One region of the Serratia sp. NA_13 genome, then DNA from elsewhere that is predicted to be linked to it. Evidence: predicted binding sites of a transcription regulator. Region 1 holds the regulator's gene; each other region holds the start of a gene.
What was found. Region 1 encodes CRP, which controls carbon source genes, mostly activating them, when cyclic AMP is high. Its sites were predicted from a motif close to ATGTGANNNNNNTCACAT; they were not measured.

Region 1 (7,507 bases):
CTTTGCGGGCGTCTTGATGACGCCCTTTTTGTTTGTCCTTGACGGGGTTACGCCGCGCTTATAGCTTTATTGACATCAACAGGCGCTTTTCGCGCCGGGTCAGCGTCAAAGGAAAAGAAAATGAGTGAAGCACGGATTATCGCCAAAGCGATGAAAGACGGGAAACCGGTACAGGATCTGGCGATCCTGCCCGCTTTGGCGAACCGCCATGGTCTGATCACCGGCGCAACCGGGACGGGTAAAACCGTGACGCTGCAAAAAATGGCCGAGCAGTTCTCGCGTATCGGCATTCCGGTATTTTTGTCCGACGTGAAAGGCGACCTGTCGGGGATTGGTGCCGAAGCCGTGCCTTCCGAGAAACTGCAGACACGCCTGACGGCCATTGGCGTCACTGACTGGCAGTCTCAGGCCTGTACCATTATTCCATGGGACATTTACGGCGAGAAGGGTCACCCAATCCGCGCCACTGTGTCTGATTTGGGCCCGCTGCTGCTGGGGCGTTTGCTGGATCTGAACGAAGTGCAAAGTGGCGTGCTGCAGTTGGCGTTCAAAATTGCCGACGATAACGCGCTGCTGTTGTTGGACATGAAAGATCTGCGTGCCATGGTGCAGTACGTGGGTGACAACGCCAAACAGTTCCAGACCCAATACGGCAATATTTCTTCGGCTTCGGTGGGCGCTATCCAGCGTGGGCTGTTGACGCTGGAAGAGCAGGGTGCCAACCAGTTCTTCGGCGAACCGATGCTCGACATCAACGACCTGATGAAAACCGATGCCAATGGCCACGGGGTGATTAACCTGCTGGCGGCGGACAAACTGATTAATCAGCCGAAGCTGTATTCGGTGTTCCTGCTGTGGCTGCTGGCCGAATTGTTCGAACACCTGCCAGAGGTGGGCGACCCGGAACAGCCAAAGCTGGTGTTCTTCTTTGATGAAGCACATCTGCTGTTCAATGATGCGCCGGCGGCATTGCTGACTAAAATCGAGCAGGTGGTACGCCTGATCCGCTCCAAAGGCGTCGGCATCTACTTTGTGACCCAGAACCCGCTGGATATTCCGGACAGCGTGCTGGGTCAGCTAGGCAACCGCGTACAGCATGCGTTGCGTGCTTTTACTCCTCGCGACCAGAAGGCGGTGAAGGCGGCGGCACAAACCATGCGTGCCAATCCGGCCTTCGACGCCGAAACGGCGATCACCGAACTGGGCGTAGGCGAGGCGCTGGTGTCGTTCCTGGATGAGAAAGGGCGGCCAAATGTGGTGGAGCGAGCGATGGTGATCGCACCGGAATCCAAAATGGGCATGCTGGGGGCCGAAGGGCTGAACAGTGCGATCAACAAGTCGCCGCTGTATGGCCGCTACGAGGACATGATTGACCGAGAATCCGCTTATGAGAAGTTATCTTCGTCAGGTTTTGCTACCGTCGGCACGCCGCAACCGGGTCAGCCGGCGCAGCAACCACAGGCGCAGCAGCAGGCGGGCGGTGGCTTGATGGGCGGTCTGAACGATATCCTGTTTGGTTCCACCGGCCCGCGCGGTGGCAAGCGTGACGGTATCGTCCAGACCGCCGCCAAGAGCATGGCGCGCGACCTTGGCCGCCAGATCCTGCGTGGGGTGCTGGGGTCGATTATGGGCGGTCGCAAAAAGTAAGCTGAAATTATCGCTGGCGGCAGTATTGCAGGGGCGTTGTATAATGCACCGGTGTCAATCGGGGCGAGCCCCTTACTATGCTGTTTGTTGGAACCCCTATGCTGCTGCTAATCGATAACTACGATTCTTTTACCTATAACCTTTACCAGTACTTCTGCCAATTAGGTGCCGAAGTGCTGGTGAAGCGTAACGATGAACTGCAACTGGCCGATATCGAAAGGCTGGCCCCGCAGCATTTGGTTATCTCCCCTGGTCCTTGCACCCCAAACGAAGCCGGCATCTCGCTGGCAGCTATTCGGTATTTCGCCGGCAAGCTGCCGATCCTTGGCGTTTGCCTGGGGCACCAGGCACTGGGGCAGGCCTTTGGCGCTAAGGTAGTGCGTGCCCGTGAGGTAATGCACGGTAAAACCTCGGCGATCCGGCATTTCGACAGCGGTATTTTTCACGGGCTGAACAATCCGTTGACCGTGACCCGCTACCACTCGCTGGTGCTTGAGGCCGCTACTTTGCCGGACTGTTTTGAAGTGACGGCCTGGAGCGAGCGCGACGGCGTACACGATGAAATTATGGGGATCCGTCACCGCCAACTGGCGCTGGAAGGGGTACAGTTCCACCCGGAGAGCATCCTTAGCGAGCAGGGCCACCAGCTGTTGGATAATTTCCTTAAAAGTTAATTGGTTAAGTTTTTTTTAACTGCGAAGACGATTTGCGTTTGCCCTTTATTGGTTTTTTATGCATATTTTGTGATTATATTCTCACTTGATCGCAACCAAAAGACTGAGTCAAATTCAGGGTGGGCCCCATAATGACCGAAAAATCCGCAGTTAACCGCAGTACCTTTGACCAGGTTATCCTGCCTGTTTATGCACCCGCGCAGTTTGTTCCGGTCAGGGGCAAAGGCAGCCGCGTGTGGGACCAGCAGGGGAAAGAGTATATCGATTTCTCAGGCGGCATTGCGGTGACGGCGTTAGGGCACTGTCACCCGGCTTTGGTCGAGGCGCTGAAACAGCAGGGCGAAACCCTGTGGCATACCAGCAACGTTTTTACTAACGAGCCGGCGCTGCGTCTGGCCACCAAGTTGATCAACGCCACCTTTGCCGACCGGGTGTTTTTCGCCAACTCCGGCGCAGAAGCCAACGAAGCGGCCTTCAAGCTGGCTCGTCATTACGCCATTACCCGCCACAGTCCGTATAAAACCAAAATCATCGCGTTTTATAATGCTTTCCACGGTCGCACGCTATTCACCGTCTCGGTGGGTGGGCAGGCCAAGTATTCGGATGGTTTTGGGCCAAAACCGGCTGACATCGTGCACGTCCCCTTCAACGACCTGGCGGCGGTGAAAGCAGTGATGGACGACCACACCTGTGCGGTGGTGATGGAACCGATCCAGGGGGAAGGGGGCATTACCCCGGTTAACGCCGAATTCCTCAAGGGAGTACGCGAACTGTGCGACAAGCACCAGGCGCTGCTGGTGTTCGACGAAGTGCAAAGCGGCATGGGGCGCAGCGGCAAGCTGTTTGCCTATATGCATTATGGTGTGGCGCCGGACATTCTCACCACGGCCAAAGCGCTTGGCGGCGGTTTCCCGGTCAGTGCCATGCTGACCACCGAAGAGATCGCCTCGGTGATGCAGGTCGGTGCCCACGGCACCACTTACGGCGGTAATCCGCTGGCCTGTGCTGTGGCGGAAGCGGCGTTGGACGTGATCAATACGCCGGAAGTGCTGAGCGGCATTGAGTTGCGTCATGGGTTATACGTGCAGGCGTTAAAGAAAATTGGCGAGAAGTACGGTGTTTTCAGCGATATTCGCGGCATGGGCCTGCTGATTGGCGCTGAATTAACACCGCAATACCACGGCAAAGCGCGCGATTTCCTGACCGCAGCTGCCGCTCGTGGGCTGATGATCCTCAATGCCGGGCCAAATGTGATCCGCTTTGCCCCTTCGCTGGTGGTGGAAACCCAAGACATCGACCAGGGTATGGCGCTGTTTGAGCTGGCGGTGCAGGACGTGATTAACGCTTAATTTGCTATTTGCTGCATGGTTAACCGGGCGCCGTGTGGCGCCCTTATTCATCGCGCAGTTTGCGTTTCAGCCAGATGCCGTGGTGTGGGCGTTGGCTCCAGGCTAATGACGAGATGGTATGCATGACGCTCAGGTGCGAAAGAATGCGCCGCAGGTGGCGCTCCATTTCGGTCACCGGCATCTCAGGGTGCAAATCCGGCGGCTGCATAATGCTGTTGCCACTGCTCGGCCCGTCGTACTCCAGCCGTTGCTGGCAGCTTTGCAGCGCAATCTCGCAAGATTGCAGATACTCCTCCGCCAGCTTTGGCGTCAGCATATAGTGCTCGCGCGCCAGGATAGTCATTGCATTCAGATGCTCGACAATAAACTGGCTGTGCGTCACCCACAGGCGCATATCCGCCAGATAGTTCGATTCAAACCCCGGCTCCTGCATGGCCTGATTCAGCGAGGTGAATAACGCATTGTGCGCCTGATTGACCTGCATACGTGCGTAGGCCAGTGCACTGGGATCTGGCTCTTGCTCTTCCAGCAACAGACGTAATGCCTGCTGATCGTTTTCCAGCGCCTGATGGGCATTCTTGCGCAGTAATCCGCTTTGCCACTGTGGCCACAGCCAGATGGTACTGCCGAACACCAGCACGCAGCCGATCAGCGTGTCGATCAGCCGCGGCACCAGGAAATGTGTGCCGTTGAGGGCCAGCAGTTGCAGGGTGTAGACCGCCGTCACCGTAAAACCAATAACCGCCAATCCGTAGTTTTTACGTGAAACCAGATAGGCCAGCAGCGTAATCACCAGCATCACGCTCAGGGTCTCGGCTTCGGGCAGTTGTAATTGCAGCAGACCGGCGGCGATGACGAGTCCGGCCAGAGTACCGAGCGCACGGTGCTGGATGCGCACCCGGGTGGCATTGTAGCCGTTCTGGCTTACCAGCATGATAGTGAGCAGGATCCAGTAGGGTTTCGGCAGGTTGAACATCATCCCGAGGCTGCTGCCTGCCGCCAGCGTGACGCCTAATCGTGCCGCATTACGCATGGCATTGGATTTGAACGACAGATAACTGACCAGCGCCGGCCAAAACGGCAGGCGGTTTTGATTGGCCATCAGGTCACGCCGGTAGAGTGGATGCTGGGTACGCAGCAGGCGGGCGATGCGGCTGAAGTGGTAGTAGCAGAACTGCCCAACCGGATTCTCCGGGTGCTGTGCCGCCACTTTTTCCAATGCTGTCAGTTCATTGCCCATATTGAAGCGTTGCGAATGTTGGTGGTAGAGAATATCGTGCGCCACCGTGCGCAGCCGATTGGCAATTACCTGCGCATTGCGGCGGATAATGGCTTCGGCCTGGCTCTGTTCTACCAGTTTTTGCACCTCTTCCGGCAGGTGCAGGCTGACGGTGATGTGTTCCTGCAAATCCAGCGCGACCTGGAAGGTGCGTTGCAGGCGCTTTTGTTCGAGATTGCTGGCATGGGGGAGAAAATTAAGTTGTTGATACAGCAAGGTGATCAGATCCATGACCTTTTGCTGGCGCACCAGCAGGGGAGGTAATGCGGTCTGCGGGTCGGTGTGCTGGGTCAACAGCGAATATTTGGCTTCGAAGTAGTCCGCCAGTTCCAGATAGAGCTGATTAAGCGACTCGCGCATCGGCTGTTCTTTCCACAGCTTGAACCAGAACCAGGTAAACAGGCCGTACCAGGCCGTGCCCACGATATATAACACCGGCGCGTGCCAAAGCGGCACCGTACCGGCCATGCTGAGGGAGAAGATGGCGGCAACTAGCGCAGCAGGCAGCAGACGGGCGTGTAGCGGGCTTATTTCACCGTTGACACCGAGCAGCAGCGCCAGGCCGAGCATCAGTATCGGCAGCGGCAACTGCCACAACAGAGCTTGCTGCAGCAACAAACTGCTGAATGCAAACAGTGAACCGCCGACGATCAGGCGTTTAAAGAAGCGTTTATGAGGCGTGTCCAGCCCGGCGATGTTGCAGCAGGCGGGAACCAGGGAAAATAGCAGGCCGTATTGTAGTTGGCCGATCAACAGCCCGAGCAGAACCGGCAGGCACAGCACCAGCGTTTGTCGTAGTGCGTAATTAACTTCCGGATGATAAATCAGTCGGCGCCACATGATGACTAGGGGCATAAAAAAACGGCGCGAATTATCGCGCCGTTTTTTCAGTGATTAACGGGTGCCGTAAACGACAATAGTTTTGCCGTGGGCGGAGATCAGGTTTTGATCTTCCAGCATTTTCAGAATACGACCAACGGTTTCACGTGAGCAACCGACGATCTGACCAATTTCCTGACGGGTAATTTTAATCTGCATACCATCCGGGTGGGTCATGGCATCAGGCTGTTTCGCCAGGTTCAGCAGGGTTTGCGCGATGCGGCCTGTAACGTCCAGGAAAGCAAGGTTACCCACTTTCTCAGAGGTGATCTGCAGACGGTTTGCCATCTGAGCTGACAGGCGCATCAGGATGTCCGGGTTAACCTGAATCAACTGGCGGAATTTCTTGTAGGAAATTTCAGCCACTTCACAGGCGGTTTTCGCCCTAACCCAGGCGCTACGCTCCTGACCTTCTTCAAATAATCCAAGCTCGCCGATGAAATCCCCCTGGTTAAGGTAGGACAGGATCATCTCTTTACCTTCTTCATCCTTAATCAGCACCGCGACGGAGCCTTTGACGATGTAGTAAAGCGTTTCGGCTTTTTCACCTTGGTGAATCAGCGTACTTTTGGATGGATATTTGTGGATATGGCAATGAGACAGGAACCATTCGAGAGTAGGGTCTGTTTGCGGTTTGCCGAGAACCATTCGCTGTTATCCTCTGTTGTTATCGCTGCCTTGTGTCACAGGGGTCAGAGTTCCCTGTAAAACGTGCTGTCGCCGTTGTTTTAATGGTAGCTGGCAGCAGGTTTTGAGGCGTGTCATAAATATACGCTGTCGCTCTAGCATATTAACTTGCCGGGAGAGCTGCAAGCTACATTCTGTTAACATACCGGTAAAGGAGCCTTTCCCTGGGAGTTTCCCTGAAATCAGTGTCCCGGAAAGATTTATTGCGGCTCTGTTTGTAGCACAGAGTGAGGCGGGTGTCTTGTGTTGTCTCGCTTCAGCATGATTAGCATCAGGTTCCGTTGCCAGTTTCTATGCGAAAGCGTAGTCTGATTTTAAGAAATTAACCGGAGTGACCAGCATGCAGGCAAGAGTTAAGTGGGTGGAAGGGTTGACGTTTCTGGGCGAATCCGCGTCTGGCCATCAGGTATTGATGGACGGCAACGCCGGCGATAAAGCGCCCAGTCCGATGGAAATGGTGCTGATGTCGGTGGGAGGATGCAGCGCGATAGATGTGGTGTCGATCCTGCAAAAAGGACGCAACGACGTGCGTGATTGCGAGGTGAAGCTGACCTCTGAAAGGCGCGAAGAAGCGCCACGGTTGTTTACCCATATCAACCTGCATTTCATCGTCACCGGTAAAGATTTAAGTGACAAAATTGTTGAGCGCGCGGTGAATCTTTCCGCCGAGAAGTACTGTTCGGTGTCATTGATGCTGAGCAAGGCCGCCAGCGTGACCCACAGTTTTGAGATCCGCGCGGTGTCCTGATAGATAAAGGGGCGCGGTCCGTTGCCGCGCTCCGGTAAGTTAGCCGATTTTTTTGCCTTCCAGCAGTTGCTGCACCAGCGGCGCCATAATCAACTCCATTGCCAATCCCATTTTGCCGCCCGGCACCACCAGCGTATTGATATGCGAGATAAAAGATCCCTGCAGCATCGCCAGCAGATAAGGGAAATCGATCTGATCCAGGCCGCGGAAGTGGATCACCACAAAGCTCTCGTCCAGCGAGGGG
Region 2 (7,507 bases), on a different contig from region 1:
GCGAAGAAGCAGGTTGATGAGCGCGTCGCGCAATATTTTGATTTCCTGCAGAAAAACAATATTGAGAAGAAAGACATCAGCGCCGCCAACCTGCGTACTCAACCGGAATATGATTACCTGAAAACCGGTGAGTCGGTGTTGAAAGGTTACCGTGCCGTTCGTCAGGTACAGGTTACATTGCGCCAGTTGGACAAGTTGAACGAGCTGCTGGACGGGGCGTTGAAATCCGGTCTCAATGAGATCCGTTCCGTTGAGCTGGGCGTGGCAAAACCGGACGTCTACCGTGAGCAGGCGCGCCAGAAGGCCATCGAGAACGCGACTCAGCAAGCCGCTTCTCTGGCGAAAGGATTTAACGCCAAGCTGGGGCCGGTATACAGCATTCGTTACCATGTCGCCAACTACCAGCCGATGCCGGTAGCGCGCATGTATAAATCGGCGGGTGCGGCAGCAGAAAGTGATGCGGCGCAAACCTACGAACAGCAAAGCATTCACTTTGACGATCAGGTGGATGTAGTATTTGAGTTGCAGCGCAACGCCGCTCAGTAATATACCCGTCATACTTGAAGCTGCATCTGTGTTGGCTGCAGGCAGTCACCCCAGTTACTTACTTGAGTAAGCTCCTGGGGATTCCTGCCTTGGCCGCCTTGATGCAACTCCAATTATTTAGGGTATAAGATTGGTCTTTCAGACTACTGATCAAGCCCGTTATTAGGGAGAGCGTGCCGATGGGGTCGTAGCAGCTTTAGCTGCCGGAGTGCCCCTCGGTGCGCTAGGCCCGGGTATCTCGGGCTTAAAAACAACCTGAACAGCAACCTTTTCTATTTAATCCTGGCGCAGAACCTGGCGGCCATGCTCCAGCAGGGCATCTGTCACTTTACGCATCATGCGGCTCTCCGGCGCGAAGCGGTGCCAGAACAGCATGCGGCGCTGGAACAGGCCCGGCGTCAGATCGATCAGTTCACCCGAAGCCAACTCTTTCTCAATCTGCAGATGCGGGATCATACAGCAGGTGGTGCCCTGGCGTGCCAACTGCACGAAGGCTTCCGACGAGTTCACAATATGGCAGGGCACGCTGCCCGGCGACAGATCAAAGTTCTGCTGTAGGAAAGCCTGGTGCATGTCGTCGAGATGATCGAACGCCACTGCCGGCGCTTTGAGCAGCGCGGAGCGTGTAACCCCGTTAGGGAAATAGCGCTCGGCAAAACCCTTCGAGGCGACGAACAAATAATCCAGCGCGCCCAGTTGATCCACCAGGCAGCTTGGCAGCGGCTGCGGCTGGATACTCACCGCGCCCACCACTTCACCACGGCGCAGGCGTTCCTGAGTGCGTGTTTCGTCTTCTACCTGCAAGTTCAGGCGGATAGGGGAGTCGGTCAGTACCGGTTTCAATGCCGGTAGCAGCCAGGTCGCCAGGCTGTCGGCGTTAACCGCCAGCGACAGCAGCAACGGCGTATCAATGCCGGTATCGTTACCCAGCCACTCTTCTTCCAGTAATTCCACCTGGTGCAGCAGCGCCAGCAGTTTTTGGCCCTGCTCGGTCGGACGTGGCGGCACGGTACGCACCAACAGCGGTTGGCCAAACAGGTTTTCCAACTGCTTGATGCGCTGGGATACTGCCGATTGTGTGATGCAAAGTTTTTGCGCGGCGCGCTCAAAGCCACGCTCACGGATCACCGCGTCCAGCGCTTGCAGCGTTCGATAGTCTGGGCGTTTCATCGGAAAGATATCCCTTAAAGTAAATTGATACAGGCACTATGCCACATCTCTGGTGTATTACAGGTAGAAAATCACCGGGTCATCTTGTCGCACCGCGCCTAAAAATGCGGCCTGGCGTGAAGAAGTGTGATCCTGCCTGAGTGAAAAATAGCGATTTACCCTATAATACGCACACGTTTTCGTACAGAGGCAATGGACATATTATGACGCAGGATGAACTGAAAAAAGCGGTTGGCTGGGCAGCACTGGATTACGTTACCCCAGGCACCATCGTTGGGGTCGGCACTGGCTCGACCGCCGCCCATTTTATTGACGCGCTCGGCTCGATCAAGCACCAGATCGAAGGGGCGGTGTCCAGCTCTGACGCCTCCACCGCCAAGCTGAAAAGCCTTGGTATCCACGTTTTCGACAGCAATGAAGTGGATTCACTGGATATTTATGTCGACGGCGCGGATGAAATCAACCGTCATATGCAGATGATCAAAGGCGGTGGCGCTGCACTGACGCGTGAAAAAATCATTGCTGCTATCGCGCGCAAATTTATCTGTATTGTTGATTCCAGCAAACAGGTTGAAGTATTGGGTAAATTCCCGCTGCCGGTAGAAGTGATCCCGATGGCTCGCTCTTACGTAGCGCGTGAGCTGGTGAAGCTGGGCGGGCTGCCGGAGTATCGTCAGAATGTCCTGACCGATAACGGCAACGTGATCCTCGATGTGCATAACCTGAACATCATGGACGCCATCGCGCTGGAAAACAAAATCAACGGCATCGCCGGTGTGGTGACCGTGGGTCTGTTCGCTAATCGGGGGGCCGATGTCGCGCTGGTGGGTACGCCTGGCGGCGTGAAGGTTGTCGAATAATGTAGTACCCCAGCAGGTATGCGGTCTTGGATCCCACCGGGCCGCATAATTCACTGGTTAAAATATCTTTTATTAAAAGCGCCAAATTTGGTGACATATGTCACATTGCGAGCGATAGCTCCACGAAGCTTCTGCCTATTTCTTTCCCTATGGCATTTTCTGCCAGAAACCGCCAACAACGCTGAGCCTTGTACTGACGGGCGGGCAATCGTTTGTATTGCCGCCTGCGTTATTTTTGTTATGTTGGATGCGTGCTGTTTCACAACAGCCGCTTCTGAAGTCTGAACATAGGGTCGGGTAAATGGCAAAAGTATCATTGGAGAAAGACAGGATTAAATTCCTGTTGGTGGAAGGGGTTCATCAGAGCACGGTAGATAATCTGCTGGCTGCCGGATATACCAACATTGAATATCACAAAGGTGCGTTAGACACCGAATCGCTTAAGGCATCGATCCGCGATGCTCACTTCGTCGGTATCCGATCGCGCACGCATCTGACCGAAGAAGTTTTCGCTGCCGCAGAGAAGCTGGTGGCGGTAGGTTGTTTCTGTATCGGTACTAACCAGGTTGATCTGAAGGCGGCGACCAAACGCGGCGTTCCGGTGTTTAACGCACCTTTCTCTAATACCCGATCCGTGGCAGAAATGGTGCTGGGCGAACTGCTGCTGATGTTGCGCGGCATTCCGTCCGCCAACGCCAAAGCGCACCGTGGCGAATGGCAGAAACTGGCCGTCGGCTCGTTTGAAGCGCGCGGTAAGAAGCTGGGGATTATTGGCTACGGCCATATCGGCACCCAGTTGGGGATCCTGGCTGAAGGTCTGGGTATGAAAGTGTTCTTCTACGATATCGAGAACAAGCTGCCGTTGGGCAATGCCCAACAGGTGCGCCACCTGTCCGATCTGCTCAATATGAGCGACGTAGTGACGCTGCACGTACCGGAAACCCTGTCGACCAAGAATATGATGGGCGCAGAAGAGCTGGCGTTGATGAAGCCAGGTTCGATTCTGATCAACGCCTCGCGCGGTACCGTGGTGGATATTCCTGAACTGTGCAAAGTATTGGCCAGCAAGCATTTGGCCGGTGCGGCGATCGATGTCTTCCCGGAAGAACCGGCTACCAACAGCGAGCCGTTCAACTCACCGTTGTGCGAGTTCGACAACGTGATCCTGACCCCGCACATTGGTGGTTCTACTCAGGAAGCACAGGAAAATATCGGTGATGAAGTGGCCGGCAAGCTGGCGAAATACTCCGACAACGGTTCGACCCTGTCGGCGGTAAACTTCCCGGAGGTATCACTGCCCGCGCATGGCCCTAACGCCAGCCGACTGCTGCACATCCATGAAAACCGCCCTGGCGTACTGACGCAGATTAACCAGATCTTTGCTGAAGAAGGGGTGAACATCGCCGCGCAGTACCTGCAAACTGGTCCGGAAATCGGCTATGTGGTTATCGATATCGAAGCGGAAACCGAACGTGCCGATGCTGCACTGCAACGGATGAAGGCGATTGATGGCACTATCCGTGCTCGCCTGCTGCTCTGATTGAAAACGCGGTGACAAAAAAGGCCGGATTTATCCGGCCTCAGACTGATGACAAACCTCATTCCTGCCCAGAGCGAGTAGAGGCTGATAAATAAAAATCAGGAAAATCAATTGATTGATTTTCGGCTGTTCACCACAAAGCAGGAAAAACCACGCTTTTTCCTGCTTTGTCAGCAACCTAAGGCCGGATTTATCCGGCCTTTTGCTATTCGGCTATCCGCCATGTCCAATTTTTCGTTGGGGTAACGATTTCCGGCAGCGGGATATCCCAATGTTCCACCGGCAGTTGTTCCACCTGCTGGCAGTCATGCGCCAACCCGATCGGGTAGGGGCCGGCATTTTGCCAGTTTTGCAGGGTGCGATCGTAAAAACCGCCGCCCATCCCCAAACGCTGGCCCGAGCTGTCAAACGCCACCAGCGGCGTCAGCACCACGTCGAGTGACCCGACCGGCAGGACGTTGCGCACATCGAGCTGTGGCTCAAGGATATTGAAACGGTTGTTAACCAGCGGCGTTTCCGGGGTGTAACGCAGGAACAGCAGGTTACTGGGGCTAAACGGGTGTAACACCGGCAGGTAGACTTGCTTGGCCTGTTGCCATAACCGTTCAATCAGCGGACGGGTATCCAACTCGCCGTCAAACGACAAAAATACTGCAATGCTGTGTGCCGCCTGGATGCGTGGATGCGCAGCGATGCGTTCGGCAGTTTGCAGGGCAAAGTTATTTTGTTGTTCAGAGGTTAGGGCGCGTCGACGCTGACGAATTTGGTTACGGATATTTTGCCGCTGCTGGGCATACTGGGCTTGAAAAAACATAGTCAGCACACTTACCGCTGAGGAAGGGGGAATCTCCGAGATGCCGTCGCAGGCTGTAACCCTTGAACCCATGGTTCAAGGTGAACGTGCTGTCGCAATCTTAAGGCTTCTCGGCGGGCCGAGCATGCACACCGATCGCGGATCATCACATTCTGTTGGTACTAAATATCGGCTCAGGGGACTGGCCCGCTGGCGAACATCTCAGAGAAATTTTTTACTCATTGCCAAAATCTTGGATATCAGCAACTTAAGTTATTCGAATTGTGCATCCTGACGTTCAGAGATGCGACCCTGTTCAAGCAATGCCTGTTCAATGGTCTGTTGTAGCATGCGAATGCGTTGTTCCATATTGGACGCATAATCACGGGTTTTCAACCGTTCTTGAGCAAGTTCGTGACAAACATTCAATGCCGCGATGAAAACGAGCTGCTCAGTATTTGTGACTCTAGTGCGAACTTTAAGATCTTGCAACCGTTCGTTAAGATCGACCGCTGCCATGTTCAACGCATCTTGTTGTTCTGGCGGGCAATTGACTCTTAAAGAGCGACCAAAAATTTGAATATCTACTGGTTGTGCAGACATGCCACCTTCCTGCCTAAATTTCGCGCCAGCCTCAATCAACCCCTACCGGGTCGTCTAAAGCGGGCGCCACTATATATACCTCGGTACCAAGATACAACCCCTTTTTCAGTACCTGGTTGTAATCTACTGCGACAGACATTACCAGTCAAAAAAGGGTTTCAAAATGCGTATTTAGCTTCATTTTGTTCCCTGCCGGCAGTGTGTGAGATCTGACACATCACGATTATAACTAGCCACTGAGGTGTCGTGCTTATCTGGTACAGCGACGGACCTTGGTGGTAGCATAACACGAACTTATCCTGCCAACGATGACGAATACGCATGTCTATACAGAATACATTTCCAAGTTACCAATCTTTGACCCTTGCCCTCAACCAGCAAGCGGTGGCGTTGACCGCAGCAGAAATGCACGGCCTGATCAGCGGCCTGCTGTGCGGTGGCAGCCGCGACGCCGGCTGGCAGTCGCTGGTGTACGATCTGACTAACGAAGGCGTGGCCTTCCCGCAGGCATTGAGCCAACCTCTCCAGCAACTTCATGAAATCACACGTGAAACGCTGGAAGACGACGATTTCATGTTCCAGCTGATGATGCCGGAAGGCGAGACGGTCAGCGTATTCGATCGCGCCGACGCGTTGAGCGGTTGGGTGAACCATTTCCTGCTCGGGCTCGGCATGATGCAGCCGAAACTGGCTCAGGTGAAAGACGAGGTGGGTGAGGCGATCGACGATCTGCGCAACATAGCCCAACTCGGTTATGAAGAAGACGAAGACCAGGAAGAGCTTGATCACTCTCTGGAGGAAGTGGTGGAGTATGTGCGGATGGCGGCCATTTTGTGCCACACCGAATTTACCCGCCGCAAGCCGACGGCACCGGAAAATGCCAAACCGACCTTGCACTAAATACCCGATTTCACGACATTAAGGCCGTGAGCACAGGCAGATTGATTTCAGGAGAAGGTGATGACTCAGCAGGAATTCAACAGCCGCCGTCAGGCGCTGTTGGCGAAAATGGCTCCGGCCAGTGCGGCGATTATTTTCTCTGCGCCGGAAGCAACGCGCAGTGCCGATACTGAATATCCTTACCGCCAGAACAGCGATTTCTGGTACCTGACCGGCTTCAATGAGCCGGAAGCGGTGCTGATTCTGGTGAAGAGTGACGAGACGCATAACCACAGCGTGCTGTTCAATCGGGTACGCGATCTGGCGGCTGAAACCTGGTTTGGTCGCCGTCTGGGCCAGGATGCCGCTCCGGCGAAGCTGGGGATAGACCGCGCTCTGCCGTTCAATGAAATCAACGATCAATTGCCCCTGTTGCTCAATGGCCTGGACGTGGTTTACCACGCACAGGGCCAGTACGCCTATGCCGATAAAATTCTGTTCGACGCGCTGGACAAGCTACGCAAAGGCTTCCGTCAGAACCTTCAGGCACCGGCGACTCTGACCGACTGGCGTCCGTGGCTGCATGAAATGCGCCTGTTCAAGTCGTCCGAAGAGATGGTCATCATGCGCCGTGCCGGTGAAATCAGTGCATTGGCCCATACCCGCGCGATGGAAAAATGCCGTCCCGGGATGTTCGAATATCAGCTTGAGGCGGAAATTCATCATGAGTTTACTCGCCTTGGTGCGCGTTCCCCGTCCTACAACACCATTGTCGGTGGTGGGGATAACGCCTGCATCCTGCATTACACCGAGAACGAAAGCGAATTGCGCGATGGCGATCTGGTGTTGATCGACGCAGGCTGTGAGTTTAAAGGCTATGCCGGTGATATCACACGAACCTTCCCGGTCAACGGCAAATTCAGCCGACCGCAGCGCGCGGTGTATGACATCGTGCTGGCGTCACTGACGCGGGCGCTGGAGATGTTCAAGCCGGGTATCAGCATCCGTGTAGTGAATGATGAAGTCGTGCGCATTATGATCACCGGGATGGTAGAGCTGGGTATCCTGAAAGGTGAAGTAGAACAGTTGATTGCCGAACAGGCCCATCGTCCGTTC
Region 3 (7,507 bases), on a different contig from region 1:
TCCACGTGACCGGCGCGCTGATCGGGGCAATTATTGCCGCCAACTACATCGGCCTGGTGATCGGCGGCAAGGTCGGCCATTTTCTGATTGCCCGCGTCGGCCATATCCGCGCCTACGTTTCCTGCGCCGGCATTATCACCGCGGCGGTGCTGGGGCACGGCCTGACGGAATACATTCCGATATGGGTAGTACTGCGGCTGATTATCGGCATGTGCATGATGTGTCAATTCATGGTGCTGGAAAGCTGGCTGAACGACCAGGCAGAGTCCAATCAGCGCGGTATGGTTTTCGGCTTTTATATGGCAGCGACTTATCTGGGCATGTCATTGGGCCAGGTGGTGTTAATGCTGCAGAGCAATCTCGGCATCACCACCCTGCTGGTGATTGCCCTGTGCTTTGCACTGTGCCTGGTGCCTATTGCTCTCACCACCCGCACCAATGCCCGCCATATGTCACCGGCCCCTATGGAGCTACGCTATTTTATCGGGGCTATTCCCAAAGTGCTGGCAACCACGCTGGTGATCGGCATGGTGGTGGGATCTTTCTATGGTTTGGCACCGGTGTATGCAAGTCTGCAATCGCTAACCACCCAGCAAACCGGCCTGTTTATGGCGATAGCCATCTTCGCCGGGCTGGTGGCGCAGTTCCCACTCAGTTGGCTGTCAGACCGTTACAATCGAACGCTGTTGATGCGCATCAACGCCATTTTATTGATCGTAGCTTCCCTGCCGCTGGCGCTGGTACCGCACATTGATTTTCCGGTGTTGCTGGTAGTGGGCTTTATCGTCAGCATGTTGCAGTTCACGCTGTATCCGCTGGTAGTCGCCCTGGCGAACGATTTGATCGAACCTGAACGGCGCGTATCCCTCGCCGCCTGTTTGCTGATGGCCTTCGGTGTCGGTGCCAGTATCGGCCCATTGGCGGTCGGTTCACTAATTGAACCGTTAGGAGGCAATATTCTGTATGCCTTCTTCTCGCTTTGTGGCGTGTTGCTGGTAGGCTTCAGTCGGACGGTAAAACAGGACGAGTCGCAGTTTGCGCAGGATGCGCCACTGCCGCATATTCCGCTGCCGGACAGCCTGACCAGTTCCCCGCTTTCTCCGGCGCTGAACCCAACCTTCGATGAGCAGACAATCCATGACACCATGCCGCCTCCGGAAGCGGCACCTGATCCGATAGATCCGCAGGCCAGTGAAACCTCGGAGGCAGAAGAAGCCGATGAGCCCATCCCGCAGGGTGCCGATCCTGATGAGGATACCGGGTTGAAGAAGGCCCACTCGATGCTTTAATCATTGCTCCCTCTTTGAGCGCGATATCCGAACGTCACAGATCCAGGAAGGATCCCAGGCGGTAACCGCGCTCCGCAATCACGTTTTTAATGCCTGGTGCGGTTAAAACATCCACTTCAGCAAGCCGCGGGTAGCAGTATTTGCTCTCCAGAAGGGTTTTATCCAGGAATGCCGGATGGCACATCATCTCTACTGAACCGGCGCTGTGTTCGTCGGCCCGCTCAAGCACCTGCAAAAACAGCGCTTCGGATATGGCCTCACCATAAAAGCCCGCATCAAACCACTCGGTGCTGCGATCATAATGCAGCGGAATGTTTTGTTGCTCCACTGCCTGACGGTCAATACGCAGCGGAATGGATTTGGACTGAGCGAAGGCTTCCACCAACGGATAGATTTGCGGCAACATATGCGTATGATGGTGGCTGTCGATATGAGTCGGCGCTTTGCCGAAAACGGCCACAAACCTGTCGTATTGCCCCACCAGCTCATTGTAGATTTCGTCCAAATCCAGCATCTCAGACTCGGCCCTTTCCCATAACCACTTGCCCAACTCCCCACGTTCGTTGACCAGCGACGGCATGGCAGTCAGGGGCTTCCCGTGGGTCAGCACAAAGTGCAGGCCAATCTGCAGCCCAGAATAAAGCTGGCTGAGCCTGGCGGCATGGTGTACATCCACGCTATTGACCATAGCAGTGGTTGAAGAGACAACCCCGTAGTGATAAGCCTCGATAACGCCATAGTTTTGGCCCTTGCTCAGACCAAAATCGTCAGCATTCACTATCAGTAACTTTTCCATTTTGGCATCCATTTAACAAATTTTTGGCAAGGGAATACCCTCCGTCAGGTACGGCAATTCCCCTTCGCTTAAGCAAAGAAATTTATCTCATCAGGCTATTGGCGGCCTGAAAGGCATTCGGAATATCGGCGTTAATGCTTATCGGGCTCGGCCCTAAATAGGGCCGTAGAACTTTTTTCGGTAATTACCCGGCGTCACTTCAGTGAGTCTTTTAAAGTTTTTAATAAACAGGCTCACGTCGCCATAGCCGGAATCAAAGGCGATATCCGAGACCGAATAGTTGGTGACCTCAAGCTGGGTTTTGGCGAAGTTAATGCGGATTTCATTAATCACCTGCATCGGCGTTTTATGGTAATAACGTCGCATTGCCCGGGTCAGGTATTCCTGCGTTTTCCCCGACAGCTCAACCATATTGAGCAACGCTTTTTCACCAAACATCGCTTTATCATGCATGCCAGCCAGAGTGTTCTTCAGCCACTGAGGAATATCATCCCCCTCACCGCTCTCTTCCTTATAATGACGAATACGGCTGATGATATAAAAAGTCAGCGTTTCCAGAAATTCGGCAAAATCATCCTCCCGGAACTGCGGCGAACTGACCACCGACTCGATATAAGCCAGGAACTCATTCTTCAGGCTATAGGCCTGAGAAGCGACAAAACAACGAGGCAGCTGCTGCAGGTAGTTTTCTTCAAAGAAAACCTTGCCGACCGCCACGTTAAAGATTTTCGCGGCGCCGAACTCATAAAAGCTCTGGTGATGCGAGCCAATGGGGATAAACACAAAATCCCCGCGCTCCAGCAGCACCCGCTTACCGTTGATCTCCTGATAGCATTTGCCGCTCAGGACGATGGTGAATTCGTAATAATCATGCTGATGCAGCCCGGTGGCGCTCTCCACCTTGTTATAGATAAATAGATGGAAATCTTTGCAGTTAAAAAAATCCTGCTCCCGAATCAGCTTAACGTCGTTCGCATTCAGCGAAACCAGGTTTTCAGACACCGCGCACGCTCCCATTAATCAAAACCGTTTTGCCTGGCCGTCTCGGCAAACCAATAGCCGCTCTTTTTAATCGTGCGTTGCTGGCTATTCCGCTCCAGCCGAACCAACCCGTAGCGATTTTTGTAGGCATTCAGCCAGGACCAGCAGTCAATAAAGGTCCATAGATGGTAGCCCTTACAGTTAGAACCCTCGGACAACGCCTGATGCAACCATTTCAGATGGTCGCGAATAAAGTCGATTCGATAATCGTCCTCTACCCGCCCACTGGCACCGATGAAGGCCTCTTCGCCCTCTACCCCCATGCCGTTTTCTGAAATATAGCAGGGAATGTTGCCGTAGTTTTCCTTCAGATCCATCAGGATGTCATACAGGCCTTTTTCATAGATTTCCCAGCCGCGGTGCGGGTTAATCTTGCGGCCCGGCATCTCGTAATAGTTGAACAAGTCTTCCGGCATTGTCACCGGGTCGCTGGCCCGATAGCCTTGCTTCGCTTTGACCCTGCGCGGTTGGTAGTAATTGACGCCCAGAATATCCACTACACCATCGGCAATCAGCTGCGCGTCTTCCGGCGCAGTCTGCGGCAATAAGTCATTGGCACGCAGTATATTCACCAGATCGTCCGGATAGCGCCCTTTGGTCACCGGATCGAGGAAACTTTTGTTCAACAGCAGATCCGCATGATGGGCGGCAACCAAGTCTTCCTGGCTGTCCGAACGCGGGTAAGTCGGGCTCAGGTTCAAAATAATGCCTATCGAGCCCTGGTTCCCCAGCGCCCTGAACTCGCTCACCGCTTTGGCATGAGCCAAAACGCTATGGTAAGCCACTGCAATCGCCCTTTTGAAATCAACCACGCAAGGATAATGCAGGTCGTTCAGATACCCGGCTTCAACCGGGACAATCGGCTCATTAAAGGTGAACCAATGGCTGACTCTGTCGCCGAACAGGCTGAAGCAGGTTTTGGCATAACGCGCGTAGGCATCAACCACCGCCCGGCTTTCCCAGCCACCCTGTTGCTGCATGCACAGCGGCATATCAAAATGGTAAAGATTGATAAATGGCGTGATGCCCTGAGCCAGCAGGCTATCGATCAGCGCATTATAGAAAGCGACCGCTTTCGGGTTCACTTCGCCATCCCCTTGCGGGATCAACCGTGACCAGGAGATCGAGGTTCTAAAGCTATTGTGCCCAAGGGCCTTTAGCAGTTGGATATCCTGCTGGAAATTATCATAAAAGGTGGAGGTTTCGGACGGGCCAACCTGATGATGAAAGCGTTCTGGTGCAATCTCATACCAGTAATCGAAGATGTTCTGGCTTTTGCCATCCCGCGCGGCTGCCCCTTCCGACTGGGGTGCCGAAGTGGCGCTCCCCCACCAGAAATCGTCAGCAAATTGATATTTCATCCGAAGCCCCTCTAAAACCGGGGCAGCGGATTGCTGCCCCAGACTGCAGTTAGAATTTCAACGCCTTGGCGATGTCTTCTTCGCTTTCCGTCGCCTGATCGATCTGGCTCTGTGCCTTGTTGGAGATCATCACGAACGGCAGGTAAATCAGGGTCGCTACCCCCAGGTTGAAGAAGCTCAGCAACATGGCCACAATACTGCCGTTGGTGTTGAAGAACGCCCCCAGCCCCACCGGCATGGTCCATGGCGCAATATTGGTAATTGGCGGGATCAATCCGGTGTAATAAGCCACGGTGGTAATAATCGTCAGTACCGGCTGAACCAGAATAAACGGAATAAACATCACCGGGTTCATAATCACCGGCAGGCCGAACAGAATAGGTTCGTTGATCTGGAAGATGCCCGACGGCGTCGCCAGCTTGGCAACCTGACGATAATCTTCGCGGCGTGAAGCGATAAAGATGGCAATAATCAGCCCCAGCGTCGAACCTGTTCCGCCCAGATAGATGTAGGAGTCAACGAACGGCTTCGCCCACATGTGGAACTCTTTACCTGCAGCCACTGCGGCTTCGACAGAACCGTACTTGTTGTACAGCTCGACGTTCTCCAGCGCGAATGGCGTCATGATACCGCTGTCCAGTGCAGCCAGCGCCATTGAACCATGTACCCCAAAGAACCACAGCAGCGAGGAGAACATCACATATACCCAGCCCACGACGCTGCCCATTTTTGCCAGCGGTGCCGAGATGCTGTCCATGATGATTTGGTGGAAGTTGGTGCCCCACAGCGTCAGACAATAGGCCAGTACGCCCATGATCGACAGGATAAGAAAGCCGGGGATCAAGGCAGAGAACGAGCGTGACACTGAAGAAGGAACGCTGTCCGGCAGGCTGATCACCCAGTTGCGACGAACCACAAAGGTAAACATCTCCGCCACCACCAGGCCGATCACCATACCGGAAATGATGTTGGCACCACCCAGCCAGTTAGCGCCTACGGCATAAGCTTCGCCGACGCTGAACGGGGTCACGGTCATAAAGGCGGCAACCGCCAGCAGCGCTGCGGCCAACGGGTCGACTTTGCGCTCTTCAGCTAAAGCCATACTGATAAAAAAGGGCGTCATCAGGGACATAATCCCCAGGGTGCCGTTATAAACGCTGCCACCGATGGCCTTCAGGCCATTCAACGTCTCAATGGTAGACGCATCCAGCCGCACGCCCATTGAAAAGAAGAACGATCCTTCGCCGAAGCTAAGAAACACGTTGTTGATCAGAACGAACATCGCGCCGGTCAACGTCAGTGGCATCAAGCGAATGAACCCGTTTTTGATGGCATTAACGTGGGGCTGTTTACCAATTTTCACGGCAAAGGGCAGAATGACCTTTTCCAACGAGGCAATTAACGTATTCACGGCAGACCCCTTTATTGGTTAGCTTTTTTTATGGTGGCGACTGCGGCCTTCAATACGCCCAGGCCATCGAGCTTGCCGTATAAAGCAGAGTCGATCACTTCAACAGGCTTGTTGGGTAACTGCTTTTGCACTTCGGCTAGCGTGTAGGCAATCTGTGGCCCGAGCAGAACCAAATCTGCCTCTGCCCCCTTTTCTGCGGCCAACGCCTCAGGATAGGCGGCAATGATCACCGGCACTTCGTACTTCTCGGCCTGTGCTTTCATTTTTGAAACCAGCAGGGAAGTCGACATACCGGCAGAACAAAACAGATAGATTTTTTTCTTTTCCATACCCAATCCCTCAAGATAATCAAAAAAGCCCCGTGTCATTTGTTTGCCAGATGCAATAGTCATTGCCTCACGCACATTCCTTATGAAAATTTCCCTTACTTTGCCCTGGTTGCAGACAGTATACGGAGGCAGTGCAGCGGATCGGTAAGCCACAAGCAGTTAGAACCGTCTCTGCTTGACCTTCCTGATTGACCCTCTTCACATTTCACATAAAAAAATAGTGTGACCTGTCTCTCAAATAACCTTTAATTACTGAATAAATTCGTCATAAATAAACAAATAATAATTATAAACAATAAGTTAAAAACATGCAGGGTGTTTATGGATAATTCTGTGTGCGGGATCGTCCATAGGTCGATTGGTGACCATAAAATCGTTCGCCCTTGATTAGCGCGCTTCAGCAAGATAGGACGATCCGGGGGATGGAAAAGAAGTGGTAAATGGCTGGGGTTTTGGGGGCCAGGGTTTGGCAGGCCAGCTTCAGGCAGAGCAGGGTACCCTTCGCGGTAGATCGCCTGATTGGGGTAACGCATTGCTTTGATTACTCACTAAGGACATCTGCAATACAGCCCTGCATCACTCCATGATTAACCTGTGTAACGCAATCCATACCTTACAAACCGACTTTGCGTAAAGCTTCCCATTTTACCTGTGACAGCCGATTGCCCGCTGGGCTAGTATAGCGAGAGTATTAAGGGCTTATTGATCCTTACCGCCGTCAACCACTGCTCTATCGAGTAGTTTTTTGTGCCGCGGCGTGACGACCCCTAATGATGACAATCAACATCACAAGCAACTTTAAATTCAATGGATTGGAAACAGTAATCTTATGAATAGTACCGATAAGCTCGATTCGCACACGCCGATGATGCATTGGTGTGTTAATGCTGATTACTAACGATTATTTTCCACCAGTGAATAAAAAACACATTTTAACCTAAACATTTGTAACTATCTGATTTTACAAATATTGTTTGCTGTACTCATCCAGCGTTATAATCCCTCTGTTTTTCCATCCCTCTAATAACACAGGGCATCTCCATGAGCCGATACCATGTATCCAGCAGTGAAGGTCAGTATGAGAAAGACTCTGGCGAACAAGTTTTGGCTAATAAGCTGGGGCTCGCTACTTCTGATGAGATGGATGAGGCTGAACTTTTCCTGTTAGAACAACTATACCAGTCTGTTTTTGAAGAACAGTTCCCGGAAGGACTGGACTGACCCCACCCCGGTAGACGATCCTGCCCTATAGTTTGGACTGACCCCACCCCGGTAGACGA

Region 2: the regulator CRP is predicted to act here: its motif matches at 2,665-2,682, upstream of serA (phosphoglycerate dehydrogenase).
Region 3: the regulator CRP is predicted to act here: its motif matches at 6,414-6,431, upstream of ACUTSU_RS19530 (PTS sugar transporter subunit IIB).

What each region holds. Positions count from the first base shown of each region.
Region 1 is NZ_JBQZFV010000018.1:69,439-76,945, forward strand. It holds gene ACUTSU_RS20165 (helicase HerA-like domain-containing protein) at 121-1,647, shown strand; gene ACUTSU_RS20170 (aminodeoxychorismate synthase component II) at 1,746-2,321, shown strand; gene argD (bifunctional acetylornithine/succinyldiaminopimelate transaminase) at 2,453-3,670, shown strand; gene ACUTSU_RS20180 (YccS/YhfK family putative transporter) at 3,714-5,789, opposite strand; gene crp (cAMP-activated global transcriptional regulator CRP) at 5,844-6,476, opposite strand; gene ACUTSU_RS20190 (OsmC family protein) at 6,856-7,263, shown strand; gene ACUTSU_RS20195 (phosphoribulokinase) at 7,303-7,507, opposite strand, start outside.
Region 2 is NZ_JBQZFV010000010.1:15,159-22,665, forward strand. It holds gene ACUTSU_RS14590 (oxidative stress defense protein) at 1-546, shown strand, start outside; gene ACUTSU_RS14595 (LysR family transcriptional regulator ArgP) at 823-1,716, opposite strand; gene rpiA (ribose-5-phosphate isomerase RpiA) at 1,920-2,576, shown strand; gene serA (phosphoglycerate dehydrogenase) at 2,878-4,116, shown strand; gene ACUTSU_RS14610 (5-formyltetrahydrofolate cyclo-ligase) at 4,322-4,930, opposite strand; RNA gene ssrS (6S RNA) at 4,959-5,141, opposite strand; gene zapA (cell division protein ZapA) at 5,183-5,512, opposite strand; gene ACUTSU_RS14625 (YecA/YgfB family protein) at 5,834-6,412, shown strand; gene pepP (Xaa-Pro aminopeptidase) at 6,473-7,507, shown strand, end outside.
Region 3 is NZ_JBQZFV010000017.1:45,046-52,552, forward strand. It holds gene ACUTSU_RS19505 (MFS transporter) at 1-1,289, shown strand, start outside; gene chbG (chitin disaccharide deacetylase) at 1,324-2,085, opposite strand; gene chbR (transcriptional regulator ChbR) at 2,239-3,102, opposite strand; gene ACUTSU_RS19520 (glycoside hydrolase family 1 protein) at 3,102-4,487, opposite strand; gene chbC (PTS N,N'-diacetylchitobiose transporter subunit IIC) at 4,537-5,898, opposite strand; gene ACUTSU_RS19530 (PTS sugar transporter subunit IIB) at 5,910-6,227, opposite strand; partial or broken gene ACUTSU_RS19535 (cell filamentation protein Fic) at 7,269-7,439, shown strand.